Regions from separate parts of the Paenibacillus sp. AD87 genome, predicted to be linked through region 2. Evidence: riboswitches for the same ligand, from Rfam matches in the RefSeq annotation. Region 2 holds a riboswitch; the other holds the start of a gene.
The links. A riboswitch is a leader RNA that binds a small molecule or an ion and turns the genes downstream of it on or off. The one in region 2 is predicted to bind glycine.
Positions count from the first base shown of each region.

Region 1: another riboswitch for glycine. It lies ahead of sdaAB (L-serine ammonia-lyase, iron-sulfur-dependent subunit beta); the one in region 2 lies ahead of gcvT (glycine cleavage system aminomethyltransferase GcvT).

Region 1 is NZ_LXQN01000022.1:455,936-462,195, reverse strand. Features, by position in the region: gene pstB (phosphate ABC transporter ATP-binding protein PstB) at 1-44, shown strand, start outside; gene gpAD87_RS30215 (phosphotransferase enzyme family protein) at 234-1,364, shown strand; gene gpAD87_RS30210 (MFS transporter) at 1,394-2,671, shown strand; glycine riboswitch at 3,009-3,132, shown strand; glycine riboswitch at 3,137-3,280, shown strand; gene sdaAB (L-serine ammonia-lyase, iron-sulfur-dependent subunit beta) at 3,392-4,081, shown strand; gene sdaAA (L-serine ammonia-lyase, iron-sulfur-dependent, subunit alpha) at 4,071-5,015, shown strand; gene gpAD87_RS30195 (YhgE/Pip domain-containing protein) at 5,272-6,260, shown strand, end outside.
Region 2 is NZ_LXQN01000007.1:416,916-423,175, forward strand. Features, by position in the region: gene gcvPB (aminomethyl-transferring glycine dehydrogenase subunit GcvPB) at 1-920, opposite strand, end outside; gene gcvPA (aminomethyl-transferring glycine dehydrogenase subunit GcvPA) at 1,013-2,368, opposite strand; gene gcvT (glycine cleavage system aminomethyltransferase GcvT) at 2,365-3,501, opposite strand; glycine riboswitch at 3,699-3,799, opposite strand; glycine riboswitch at 3,803-3,925, opposite strand; gene gcvH (glycine cleavage system protein GcvH) at 4,273-4,662, shown strand; gene gpAD87_RS02020 (PTS mannitol transporter subunit IICB) at 5,229-6,260, shown strand, end outside.

The sequences.
Region 1 (6,260 bases), on a different contig from region 2:
ACAATCGTCTGACTCAAGAATATATTATGGGACGTTTCGGTTAACTGTTAAATTGGATGGAGTATGAGATCGATGATAGATTTATAGAGATAGAAGGAAGCATAACACTCGGGCGAGGTCGTTCGGGGGTTATGCTTTTTTACATCATTCTACATATGGAATAGTTTGCCAAAATAAAAACAATCATGCTACGATATTTGTGAGCACCACCTTTAATTTGATAAGAGAAGGAGATGTGGATCATAACTACCCATAAGATTGCCCATGACACCATGGCAACTGAAATTATCTCGCATTATTCCATAGAAAAGCCTTCAATTTCCTTTATCCGACATAATGAAAATCTAACGTATCAGGTGGTTGATGAATCAACCGGAGAGAAGTACCTATTGCGTATACATAAAGCCGCTTTTGCAAGCATGACGGGCATCCAGCATACACGACCTGCACTTGAAGCAGAGATGAATCTACTTTATGAATTACGGGCTACCAGACCATTGCGGGTGCAGACTCCTGTACGCAATACATCGGATGAGTGGGTCACCGTCTGGTTGGACGAAGCAGGAGAAGAGATCTGTTGTACTGTTCTGGAATGGATTGAGGGCAGGGATATTAAGCAGGGAGAACGTCTGACAACAGCGCAGATTCATGATTTGGGCGTACAGTTGCAGACGTTGCACCAATATGGACGACGACCAACGGGAGCTCCTGAGCCTCAGGTGGGTTCACTGAAGTCTGAAAGCGGGCAGCAGACGAATGACCGTGAACAGCACGCTGATAAGGCGATCATCTCAGATATATATAACGATAGCCCTGCCTTAGAGCAAATGGGAGTAAGACCAGCCTATGGCTCGATCAAAGAGAATCTGGTCATGTTGGAGCAATTGGAGGAAGGCGTTAGACGTGGTATCTTTACTCCTGAAGATTTCGATCTGATTCGTGAGACGTTTGAGAACATTAACAGGCAACTCGAAGCGTATCCGCAGAATGCCGAGACATGGGGAGTGATTCACGGGGACATCACCCGCGGTAATCTGCTAGTGACGGATCAGGGTATATCTATGATTGATTTTTGTTTATACGGTTATGGCTACTATCTCTTTGATGCCGGAGGTGCGGCTACGATTTTCAATCGGGAGGAACGGGATGTCTTCCTATCGGGATATACGGAGCAGACAGGACCACTGACGAAGCGTGATATTCGGTTAATGGAAGGATTCATGCTGATCTTTACGTTCGGCTATTTTGCATTTCAGATGGAGAATGAGTCCAGGTACGAATGGATGAAAGAGCGAATGCCTCTTATATGCAGCAAATTTTGCAAACCATATGTACAGAACGAGAGTATTTTCTATGAGTTATAATTTGTGATTTCTAGTGGGTGGGTAGCGCTATGAAGAACATTCGTGCAAAGAGAGTTGCATCGAAGGGGCAGTCTGGTGGCTGGAAGCATGCCGGATTGCTGCTTAGCGGAGTGGGCATATCCAATCTGGGTGATTTCATATATATTGTGGCGATTAACCTGATGGTATTGAATATGACACAGTCTCCAGCGGCAGTCGCAGGGTTGTGGATTATCTCGCCGATTGCTTCGGTGTGCACTAAGTTTTGGTCAGGCAGCCTGATTGATCGTTATGATCAGCGACAGCTGATGATTGGTGCTGATATGCTACGGGCATTGTTGGTGGCGGCGCTCCCACTGATGTCCAGCCTATGGATGATGTACGCAGTGATGTTTCTGATCAGCATGTCTTCATCTATATTTGTCCCTTCCTCTCAGGTATACATTACCCGGTTGGTACCTGCTGAACGGCGCAAGCGCTTCAATTCCCTACAAGCCCTGATCAGCTCAGGGGCATTTATTACCGGCCCAGCAGTTGCAGGAGTGATGCTAATTTATTTATCTCCGGCGGCAGCCATTTATGCCAATGCGGTTTCCTTTGCTGCTTCTGCGTTGATTCTAATGTTTCTTCCCAAACTGGGCATTGGAGAACAGAATATAGGGACGGGAAGCAGACTCACACCTCGGATGATTGCCCAGGATTGGAGAGCTGTACTGAGCTTCAGCCGAAAGTCGGGCTACGTGGTCGGTATATATGCCCTGTTCCAGATTATTCTGGTGGTCGGCATGTCGCTGGATGCCCAGGAAGTGGTGTTTATCCGTCAGGTGATGAACCTGCCTGAATCACAGTACGGAGCATTAATGAGTATCACCGGAATCGGTTATTTGGCAGGTTCCATGCTGGTTTGGATGTTCGCCAAACATTTGCCGATCCGTCACATGATGGGTGGCGGTGTACTTCTGGTCGCGCTGGGTTATTTTCTGTTCTCCCGTTCATTATCGTTTGAGCTGGCGGCGGTTGCCTTTATTCTGCTCGGTCTGTGCTCCGCACTGGCGAATACGGGCCTGGTTACCTTTTATCAAAATAATATCCCTGTCGATCTGATGGGGCGAATGAGCAGTGTACTTGGACTAGTGTTAAGTATGCTACAGGTGGCTTCCATTTTGATTGCAGGCGTAGTGGCCGAGCAGTTGTCACTTCGTATGGTATATACAGTTGTATCCGGGGTTATGCTGCTGGCTGCGTTGGGATTGTGGGTGACGAGTATGCTTCCTTCCCGAAGCAGGTATTACGATGAACCATCGAAGCCCAAGGCGATGGTGGGGTGACAGGCAGAAATACGGCAATTCTAGTACAGAATAAAGGTTACCTGAATACCCGAACCGTTCTGTGGAACATAACATAAATAGTATTAAACACTGATAGTCACTAATAGAAAATGAACAATGTATACGCTTTCGAGATGAAACGCATTAACACATTCATGTGATGAAAGTTTACAGTTCGTTAATTTATTTAGTGTATAAAATGGAAAAAAGCAAATATTCACAAAGAAATCGTTAAGTTTGTTGACACTGATCTTCCGGTCGATTAATCTTAATGAGAAAGTATTAAAAACTTCAATTATCGTTCTGTTACAAGATCAGAATGGTTCCATACAGCGAATGATAGCGAGCGGGAGAGACCTGGGCATGTCGAGTAAAATGGCAGCTGTCGGGCACCGAAGGAGCAAGCTGCTACGCACCCGGCGCAGTGGTTAATCTCTCAGGTAAATGTACCATCGTTGGACGCAACTCTGGAGAGTGCGCGAAACTGCGCCACCCAAGGGGTATATGGTCAAGCAGCACGGTGTGCAGGGTGACATCACCTGTGAATACAGGGATTGCATCGATCCGCCGCGCTGCTTATCATGAAACTCTCAGGTATCGAGGACAGAGAGAGGGCCTAGGGCCTTCTTCTGTCCTTTTTTGATGTCATCATTCAGTAATAAAGGAACATTATGGGTGTACGTCTGGATGAAAATGACGATTATAAATGGAGGGTTTGCGATGCGTTTTAAAGACGTTTTTTCAATTATTGGTCCGTCCATGACAGGTCCATCAAGTTCACATACGGCTGGAGCGGCAAGATTGGGGCGAATTGCCCGTCAGTGGCTGGGGTGCACGCCTGAACGCGCTCGATTAACACTGTATGGCTCGTTCGCCGATACGTATCAGGGGCATGGTACGGATCTTGCGTTAATCGGTGGCCTGCTTGATTATGTGACTGATGATCCACGTATACCGGATGCAGAACAATATGCAGAGGAAGTGGGTATGGAGGTAGAGTTTTTTACAAGCGGCCTGCCTGCTCCTCATCCGAATACGGTCAAGATTGAACTGTGGCATGGAGACCGTCAATGCTCACTAATTGGTGCTTCCATTGGCGGAGGTAGTGTATCGGTGCATGCATTGAATGATTTTCGTGTACAGATCAGCGGAGAGTTTCCCACACTTGTACTGCGCCATTCGGACAAAGCAGGAGTGCTCGCTTCCGTAACCTCCACCATCAGTTCGTCCGGGGTGAACATCGGGTACATGCAAGTGGATCGGAAAGCCCGGGATGGTGAAGCATTAACAGCGATGGAGATGGATGGTGTGCCGAATCCTGAGATGTTGAACCGTCTGCGGTCACTGGATCATATGCTGGACATTCGCGTGATTGATTTGAAGAGAGGGGTCGAGCCTGATGCGGTTTAAACATCTACATGAACTGAATACCATCTGTACAGCAGAATCCAAAACCATCGCCGAGCTGATGATCGAAGAGCAGGTTCAGGAGACGAATATCCCGGAAGCGGATGTTGTACGGCAGATGTCGGATTACTATCAGGTGATGAAGGAAGCTGTACACAAAGGGCTGACAGAAGATACGACATCACGCAGCGGTTTGACTGGCGGAGACGGCAAAAAAATGGCTGAGTACATTCGTAAAGGTGAGACTTGTTCTGGAGATGCTTCTGCACTGGCCATGGCGTATGCCCTTTGTGTATCGGAAGTGAATGCCTCCATGGGCCGGATCGTTGCCACACCAACAGCCGGTTCTTGCGGCATCATTCCGGGTGTGTTTATAAGCTCCCAAGAGCGTTTTGGCTGGAGTGACGAGCATCTGGTGAACGGTCTGTTCTGTGCGGGAGCGATTGGTTATGTCATTGCCAACAATTCATTTATCTCCGGTGCCGAGGGTGGCTGTCAGGCTGAAGTGGGTTCTGCCATCGGTATGGCCGCTGGAGCCATGGTGGAGCTGCGTGGAGGGACGCCGGAGCAAGTGGTTCATGCGGTTGGCCTCGCGTTAAAAAATACATTAGGCCTTATCTGCGATCCCGTCGCAGGCCTCGTGGAAATTCCGTGCATCGTGCGTAACGGACTGGGTGCCGTAACTGCGTTGGCTGCGGCCGACATGGCGCTGGCCGGGGTACGAAGTGCCATTCCTTCTGACGAAGTCATTGATGTCATGCTGGAAGTGGGCAGTGCGATGCCGAGCAGGCACCGTGAAACGGCCCAAGGTGGGCTTGCCCAAACACCGACAGGACGGAAAATGATGGAGAAGCTTGCTAAACCGAAGGCGAAGCGTGCGGAGCCTGAGATTGAAGCTGAGTCTCCTGCTGAAAATGAACCAGAAGCCAAGGCATAACATGCATGAACGTACATGAACTGAATTTAATTCGTGGAGCTTGATCATTAACGGTAATGATCTGCTCCCATCTTGATAAAAAAGCCGATACGAATTCTTCCTGGTGAAGAAGCGTATCGGCTTTTTTGTTGTTCCAACAAAGAAAAATAAAAAGGTATTGACGTTTATATATCGTTTAGATATATTATTTATTGTCATATATCAACACGATATATAAGATCGAGAATAAGTTATACAAATTAAGGAGATGGATAACATGAAAAGTGTTTTTCAAACGAGTCTTCTGTTTTTGAAAAATGGAGCTACAGTAGTCGGGTTAATTACAGCCGTACTGTTCCAGGTTTTTTTTAATACCATTTGGCTTAGTGGATATGATCAGGTAAATGCACGGATGAATCAGCTTGCTGTGACCATCGTAAATGAAGATGGGGCTGCGGCTGAGCCTGTGGCAAAGTCTCTTGCAGAGGGGCTTCATTTCGCGATTAAACCTTCGGCAACTATGGAAGAAGCCAGACAGATGTTAACGGACCGGGATGTATACATGATTATCGAGATTCCATCCGGTTTCATGCAGCAGGCGGGAGACTTGTCGGGCCCGGTGGCAGTGAAGTATGTAATGAATGAATCCAACGTGGCTACCGTAAAAAGTGTGATGCAGACCGTGTCCGCACAAGTTACAGCGACGTTGAACCGTGAAGTACAGCAAAACAGCATTCGGGGAGTGCTGAATCAATCAGGTATGGCTGCCGATCAGGCGAATACGATGGCGGTGGGGTTATCTTCCCGGGTGGAGGCAGAAGTGGAACGACTGAATCCAGTTCATAACTTTGCTTTTTCCATGGTACCAATGTTGATTGTGACAGCTACGTTTACAGGTGCAATGCTGCTTGGCATGAATCTGCAAAAGGTTTCTGGTGAACTCAGTAGCAGGGCAGGGAAATGGGAACGTTTCTGGGCGCGCAATATCATCAATGTTGGTGCTGCATTTATCGTATCGCTTGTTGGAGCAGGGATGATGCATGTTATGGGTGTATCATCAGCAGATGGATGGTGGATGTTATGGCTATTTCAGTTGTTGATTACTCTATCTTTTCTATTCGTGGCGCAATTGAGCTTGCTGCTGCTTGGAAATGCTGGAGCATGGTTAAACAGTGCCTTGTTGCCTCTGCTGATGTTGTCATCAGGCGCAACCATTCCCCGCGATGTCATGCCTGACTTCTATCAACAGATCGGTCATTATCTGCC
Region 2 (6,260 bases):
AGAAACGGAATCAAGCGGCTCTTCACGCCAACCGGGCCGGCACCAGGTCCACCTCCGCCGTGCGGAGTACTCATCGTTTTATGCAAATTCAGATGCACTACGTCGAAGCCCATATCGCCAGGTCGGGTGATGCCCATAATGGCATTGGAGTTGGCTCCATCGTAATACAGCAAGCCACCTGCCTGGTGCACAATGGAGGCAATCTCCTGAATGTCTTTTTCGAAAAGTCCGAGTGTGTTCGGGTTAGTCAGCATGAGTGCTGCGGTGTCCGAACCAACAGCTGCGCGAAGTGCGTCCAGATCTACGAGCCCGTCTGCGCGGGAAGGGATCGTTACCGTTTCGAAACCTGCTACTGTGGCACTTGCCGGGTTGGTCCCGTGAGAAGAGTCCGGTACGATAACTTTCGTGCGCTGTTCACCACGGCCTTCGTGGTAGGCACGGATCATCATGAGCCCAGTCCATTCGCCATGTGCGCCAGCAGCTGGTTGGAGCGTAACGGCATCCATACCGGTTAGTCCGGCAAGGTCATTTTGCAACGTGTAGAGCAGTTCAAGTGCACCTTGAATGCTGGATTCATGCTGATAGGGATGAATTTTGGCGAACCCGTTGTAACGGGCCACATCCTCATTAATCTTCGGATTATATTTCATCGTACAAGAGCCCAGCGGATAGAATCCGTTATCTATCCCGAAATTACGACGAGACAGGGCAGTGTAATGGCGAATGACGTCAACTTCAAAAACCTCAGGCAATGCTGCTGCTTCCGACCGAAGCATTTCCCGGGGAATCAGGGAATCCACAGCTTGACGGGGAACGTCGCATTCAGGCAACGAATAAGCGACCCGACCCGGACTGCTGAGTTCAAAAATCAACGATTGCTCCGGTGCTGGAGAGGCAGCCTGGTTAGTGTCTGTTGTGATAGTTTCAGGTTGGCCCGAAGTGGAGATAGAGGTTACCGTTTCCGATTGTCCTTGTGCTGATGTCGTCGTTGTCTTTGTTGTCGTTTCCTGAGTCACAGCGATCCCTCCAATACACGTGCGAATTCGTCGATCTCTTCCTTGCTGCGTCGTTCAGTAACTGCAATCAGCATATGTCCGGCGAGCTCCGGATAATCACGTCCAAGCTCATAGCCGCCAATGAAACCTGCATCCAGCAATTTCAGTTGCAGTGGTTCCACATTTGTTCCTTCAGGCAGTTGGATAACAAACTCATTGAACGTAGGTGCGGTAAACGTAAGAGAGACGCCTGGAATTGCGGTAAGCGTGTTAAGGGCATAATGGCTCTTTTGCAAATTCAAATCAGCGACGTCGATCATGCCTTGTTTACCCATAATGGACATATATACAGAGGCGCTCAGCGCGAGTAACGCCTGGTTGGAACAGATGTTGGACGTCGCCTTTTCACGGCGGATATGCTGTTCCCGTGCTTGCAGCGTGAGTACAAAACCACGCTTGCCGTTGCGGTCCGTTGTCTGGCCTACAATTCGGCCAGGAATTCGGCGCATATGAGCTTGGGATACGGCGAAGTATCCGCATGTTGGGCCGCCGAGTGAAGCGGCGATGCCAAGGGGCTGCGCGTCGCCAACGACGATGTCAGCACCCAGCTTGCCTGGGGCTTCCAGCAGACCCAGCGATAGCGGGTTGGCGCTGACCACGAGCAGGCTCTTGTGCGCATGCGCAAGGTCTGCGGCCTGTTTTACATTTTCCACGGCGCCGAAGAAGTTCGGGCTCTGGATCATGACGGCTGCGGTGTCATCGGACACGGCGGCTTGCAGGGCATCCCAGTCTGTTACACCATTTTGATATCCAATCTCAACAATCTCCAGATTGAGGCCGTGAGCATAAGCTTGCAATACCTGACGGGATTCGGGGTGCACGGTACGTGACACAATCAGCTGTTTGCGGCGGGTTGCCGCTGCGGCCAGATTGCCTGCTTCCGCAAATGCAGTTGCACCATCGTACATGCTGGCATTGGCTACAGCCATGCCTGTCAACTCACAGATGTAGGATTGAAACTCGAAAATCGCCTGCAATTCTCCTTGGCTGATCTCGGGTTGATAGGGTGTATAGGCTGTATAGAACTCGGAACGGGAAATTACATGATTAATGACGGAGGGAACGTGGTGATCATAAATGCCTGCACCCAGGAAACTGGCGTGTGTCTCGAAGTTGGCATTCGCTGCCGCTTGCTTCGACATATGACGTGTCAGTGCGTATTCATCCAGTTTGGAGGAAACAGGCAGTTCGCCCTGATAGCGAATCTCCTGTGGAATGTCATGGAACAGATCCTCAATCGTTTCCACGCCGATGGTTGCCAGCATGGCACTCTGATCCTGCTCGGTCATGGGGATGTAGCGATGCTTGCTCATGCTTGATCAGCTCCTTGAGTAGGTGTCTTTGGCGCACGTGTCCGTTTATGAAAAGGGGTCTTCACGACCTCGGCTTTCAGTTTCTTGCCACGAATCTCAATCTCCAGCGGGGTACCCAGTGCAGCATATTTGCTGTCAATCAAGGCCAGCCCCAGATTACGTTTTAACGTAGGCGACTGGGTGCCTGTGGTTACTTCACCAATCTGTACGCCTTCGGCGTAAATGGGATAATGAGGACGAGGGATGCCGCGCTCCAGCACTTCGATGCCGACCAGCTTTCGGGCAGGCCCATCATTTTTTTGCTGCAACAAGGCTTCATGTCCGATAAACGGTCCTGCATTTAGCTTCACAAACATACCTACGCCAGCCTCCAGCGGTGTGATGGTTGCAGACAATTCCTGTCCATACAGGGGCAGCTTGGCTTCAAAGCGCAGCGTATCCCGGGCACCCAGTCCTGTCGGAACGAGTTCGTGACCTTCTCCGGCTTGCATCAATCCGTTCCAGACCTCAGCAGCTTGTTCCGCGGGAACATAGAGCTCAAAGCCATCTTCACCCGTATATCCGGTGCGGGATAACAGCAATGTAACGCCACATACCTTCGCATTTGCCACAAAGCGGAAAGGCTCAATCGAAGACACATCGGTGTCTGTCACCGCTCTGAGAATATCCACTGCCAGCGGACCTTGCAGAGCAAGCAGCGCCGTTTGATCCGAATCATTGGTCATCGTTACGCCTGGCGTCATGTGCTGTTGCAGCCATGCCCAGTCCTTGTCGATGTTGGAGGCGTTAACCACCAGCATATAATGCTGGTCTTTCAGTTTATAGATCAGCAGATCATCGACCACGCCGCCATCCGGATAACACATTAACGTGTATTGGGCCTGACCGGGAACGAGTGTTGTTACATCATTAGTGGTCATGTGCTGTAAAAAAGCTTCTGCGTGTTCACCTTGTACGGTGAATTCGCCCATGTGGGATACATCAAATAATCCGGCACGTTCTCGCACCGCTTCGTGCTCTTTCTGAATTCCACTGAATTGTACCGGGAGCTCCCAGCCACCAAAATCAATGCATCGTACGCCTTCATATTGCTGATAGAGTGGAAAGAGTGGGGTTCTAAGCAAATCGGACATCCAATCACCTCGTCATGGGCCGTCAACCGGCCGAGTGTATAACCGTGGATCAATGAATCTGGCATCATATTTTATTATAAAAGTAAGGTAAGGACGCTATAGGCAGCGCCGCTCTATAACCTGTTTTCGTTTTTTTGGGAAAAAGGAAAAGGACAGGCCAAAGAATCGGCATGCCAGAAGCACGCTGTATTCTTAGGCTCTGTCCTTGGTACCTGAGAGTTACCCCGCCGCATGATGCAGCAGGTTTCCCCTTGGGTGATCATAACGCCCATACAGGGCGATTAGATGCTCTCCAGAGTTGCGTCCCGTAAAAGTCCTTTTGCCTGAGAGATTCACCTCCGCTTGTCGGTGGCTTACTCCTTCGGCGTTACCGCATGTACACCCTGATTCGGGTGTCAAGGGTAATCTCTCCCTTTACATTCATCCGCGGGTATTGCATAGACCAATTAAACACATTTACTACTCTCATTAAAGCCTGAATCGTCTATTGATGTCAAGAACGATATCATAGATATGAACAAAAAATCCGAATGAAATTTTTAATTAACATTAAAATGTTCGTCTATTTATAAAGAGTGCGCTTACTTTTCTAATATTCACCATTATATGTAGGGAGGGTCCATTTGAGTTACAGGCATATAAGGAAGAAAAACAAATAAATTGTGAGGTATCTTGACATTTGAATCGAAAATATCATACGCTATGTTCTGGGAAAAAGGTTAAGGTCAAAGAAACGCATGCACTCATTAATGAAAAGCGAGGCGGATATCGATGAGCGAATTGAAAAGTGATTTCCTGTACAGTGAAGAGCACGAATGGGTGCAGACCGTAGGGGAGGATACCGTACGTATTGGCATTACCGAGTTCGCGCAGCATCAGCTGGGTGACATTGTGTTTGTAGAATTGCCTGACCTTGAATCGGATGTAAAAGCGGAAGACGGCATTGGAACGATTGAATCCGTCAAAACCGTTTCGGATTTGTTTTCTCCTGTCAGTGGAACGATTATTGCTGTGAATGATGCATTGCAGGATTCCCCGGAGCTGGTTAACAACTCCCCATATGAGGAAGGCTGGATGATCGAGATTCGTGTTGAGGGCGACCTCACAGCAGCACTTTCCACATTGATGAACGCGGATGCGTATCGTAAACATACGGAATAATATTAAGGTACAAATTTCCGCTAGATACGGAGTTTCAGCTTAATGGAAAAGTTCGTTTAACGTAATAAAAATGAATCGATTGATTATAGATCCGGATGGTGATACAGCTCATTCGGAGAATACTTAGGCGCAATTGCCTCACCTGGGACAGGATGAGGCAATTGCGTTTTTTTCGTTGTTACTCGACTAAGTAGATGGAATAAATATCAATCTAACGTGTTTCATCATTATTTCTAATTGAGATAGAAACAGCTCATTTAAATAGAAGAAATTTACAATTTCATTTGTCATTAAAATGGGGCATTTCGTGGGTATGATACATGAAAGGGAATAACAGGTTCCATTCCATATACAAAGTTTAAACATGGGACAATCCTTTAAATTTAAATCTTGTCATCAACGTTCATGACGGAAGTAGGTTTTCATTTCGTTGTAGAAGATACCGTTTTCATTTACGATATGGTTGTAAATTAAGATTTATTGAAGATTTGTACCTTTGTTCGTCTGGATCATCGTTGTCAAAATTCAGTGGAATTAAGGTTTAATATGTTGAGGAGGTTTTCAATATGAGTTCAGTGGACGCAAAGTCCGAAAAAAGCGGAGGAATACGGGTCGGCGTTCAGAAGTTTGGACGTTTCCTGAGTGGTATGGTTATGCCGAACATGGGTGCATTTATCGCCTGGGGTTTGATTACGGCATTGTTCATTCCAAAAGGATGGTTCCCTAACGCAGATTTTGCATTGCTGGTTGATCCAATGATCAAATATTTGCTGCCTTTGCTTATCGGTTACACAGGCGGTACCATGGTACACGGCCAACGTGGTGGTGTAGTCGGTGCAATAATGACCATCGGGGTTATTGTCGGCAGTGACATTCCAATGTTCCTTGGCGCTATGATTGCCGGACCATTGGGAGCTTGGGTCATTAAGAAATTTGACAAAGCTGTCGATGGCAAAATCAAATCAGGGTTTGAGATGCTGGTTAACAACTTCTCCGCTGGTATTATTGGTGGGATTTTGGCCCTTCTAGCCCTTAAAGGCATCGGGCCTTTCGTTGAAGCGATTAGCAAGGTGTTATCGGCTGGGGTAGAAGCTTTGATGAATGCTGGTCTTCTCCCGCTGGTCAACCTGATCATTGAGCCAGGAAAAGTATTATTCCTGAACAATGCCATCAACCATGGGATTCTGACACCGATTGGTACGGATCAAGCAAGAGAACTGGGGCAATCCGTATTATTCATGCTTGAATCCAACCCAGGACCTGGACTCGGCATTTTGCTGGCATACTGCTTCTTCGGTCGCGGATCAGCCAAATCTTCCGCTCCAGGTGCTGTAATCATTCATTTCTTTGGCGGGATTCACGAGATTTATTTCCCTTACATTCTGATGAGACCGATACTGATTCTGGCTGCGATGGCTGGTGGTGTGGCGGGTACATTGACCTTCATGCTGACAGGAGCTGGTTTGGTATCTGCACCGTCACCGGGAAGTATCATTGCCTACTCATTGTTAACACCTAAGGGCGGATATCTTGGCATGTTTGCCGGGGTAGCCGTAGCTGCGGTCATCTCCTTCCTCGTGGCATCCATACTGCTCAAA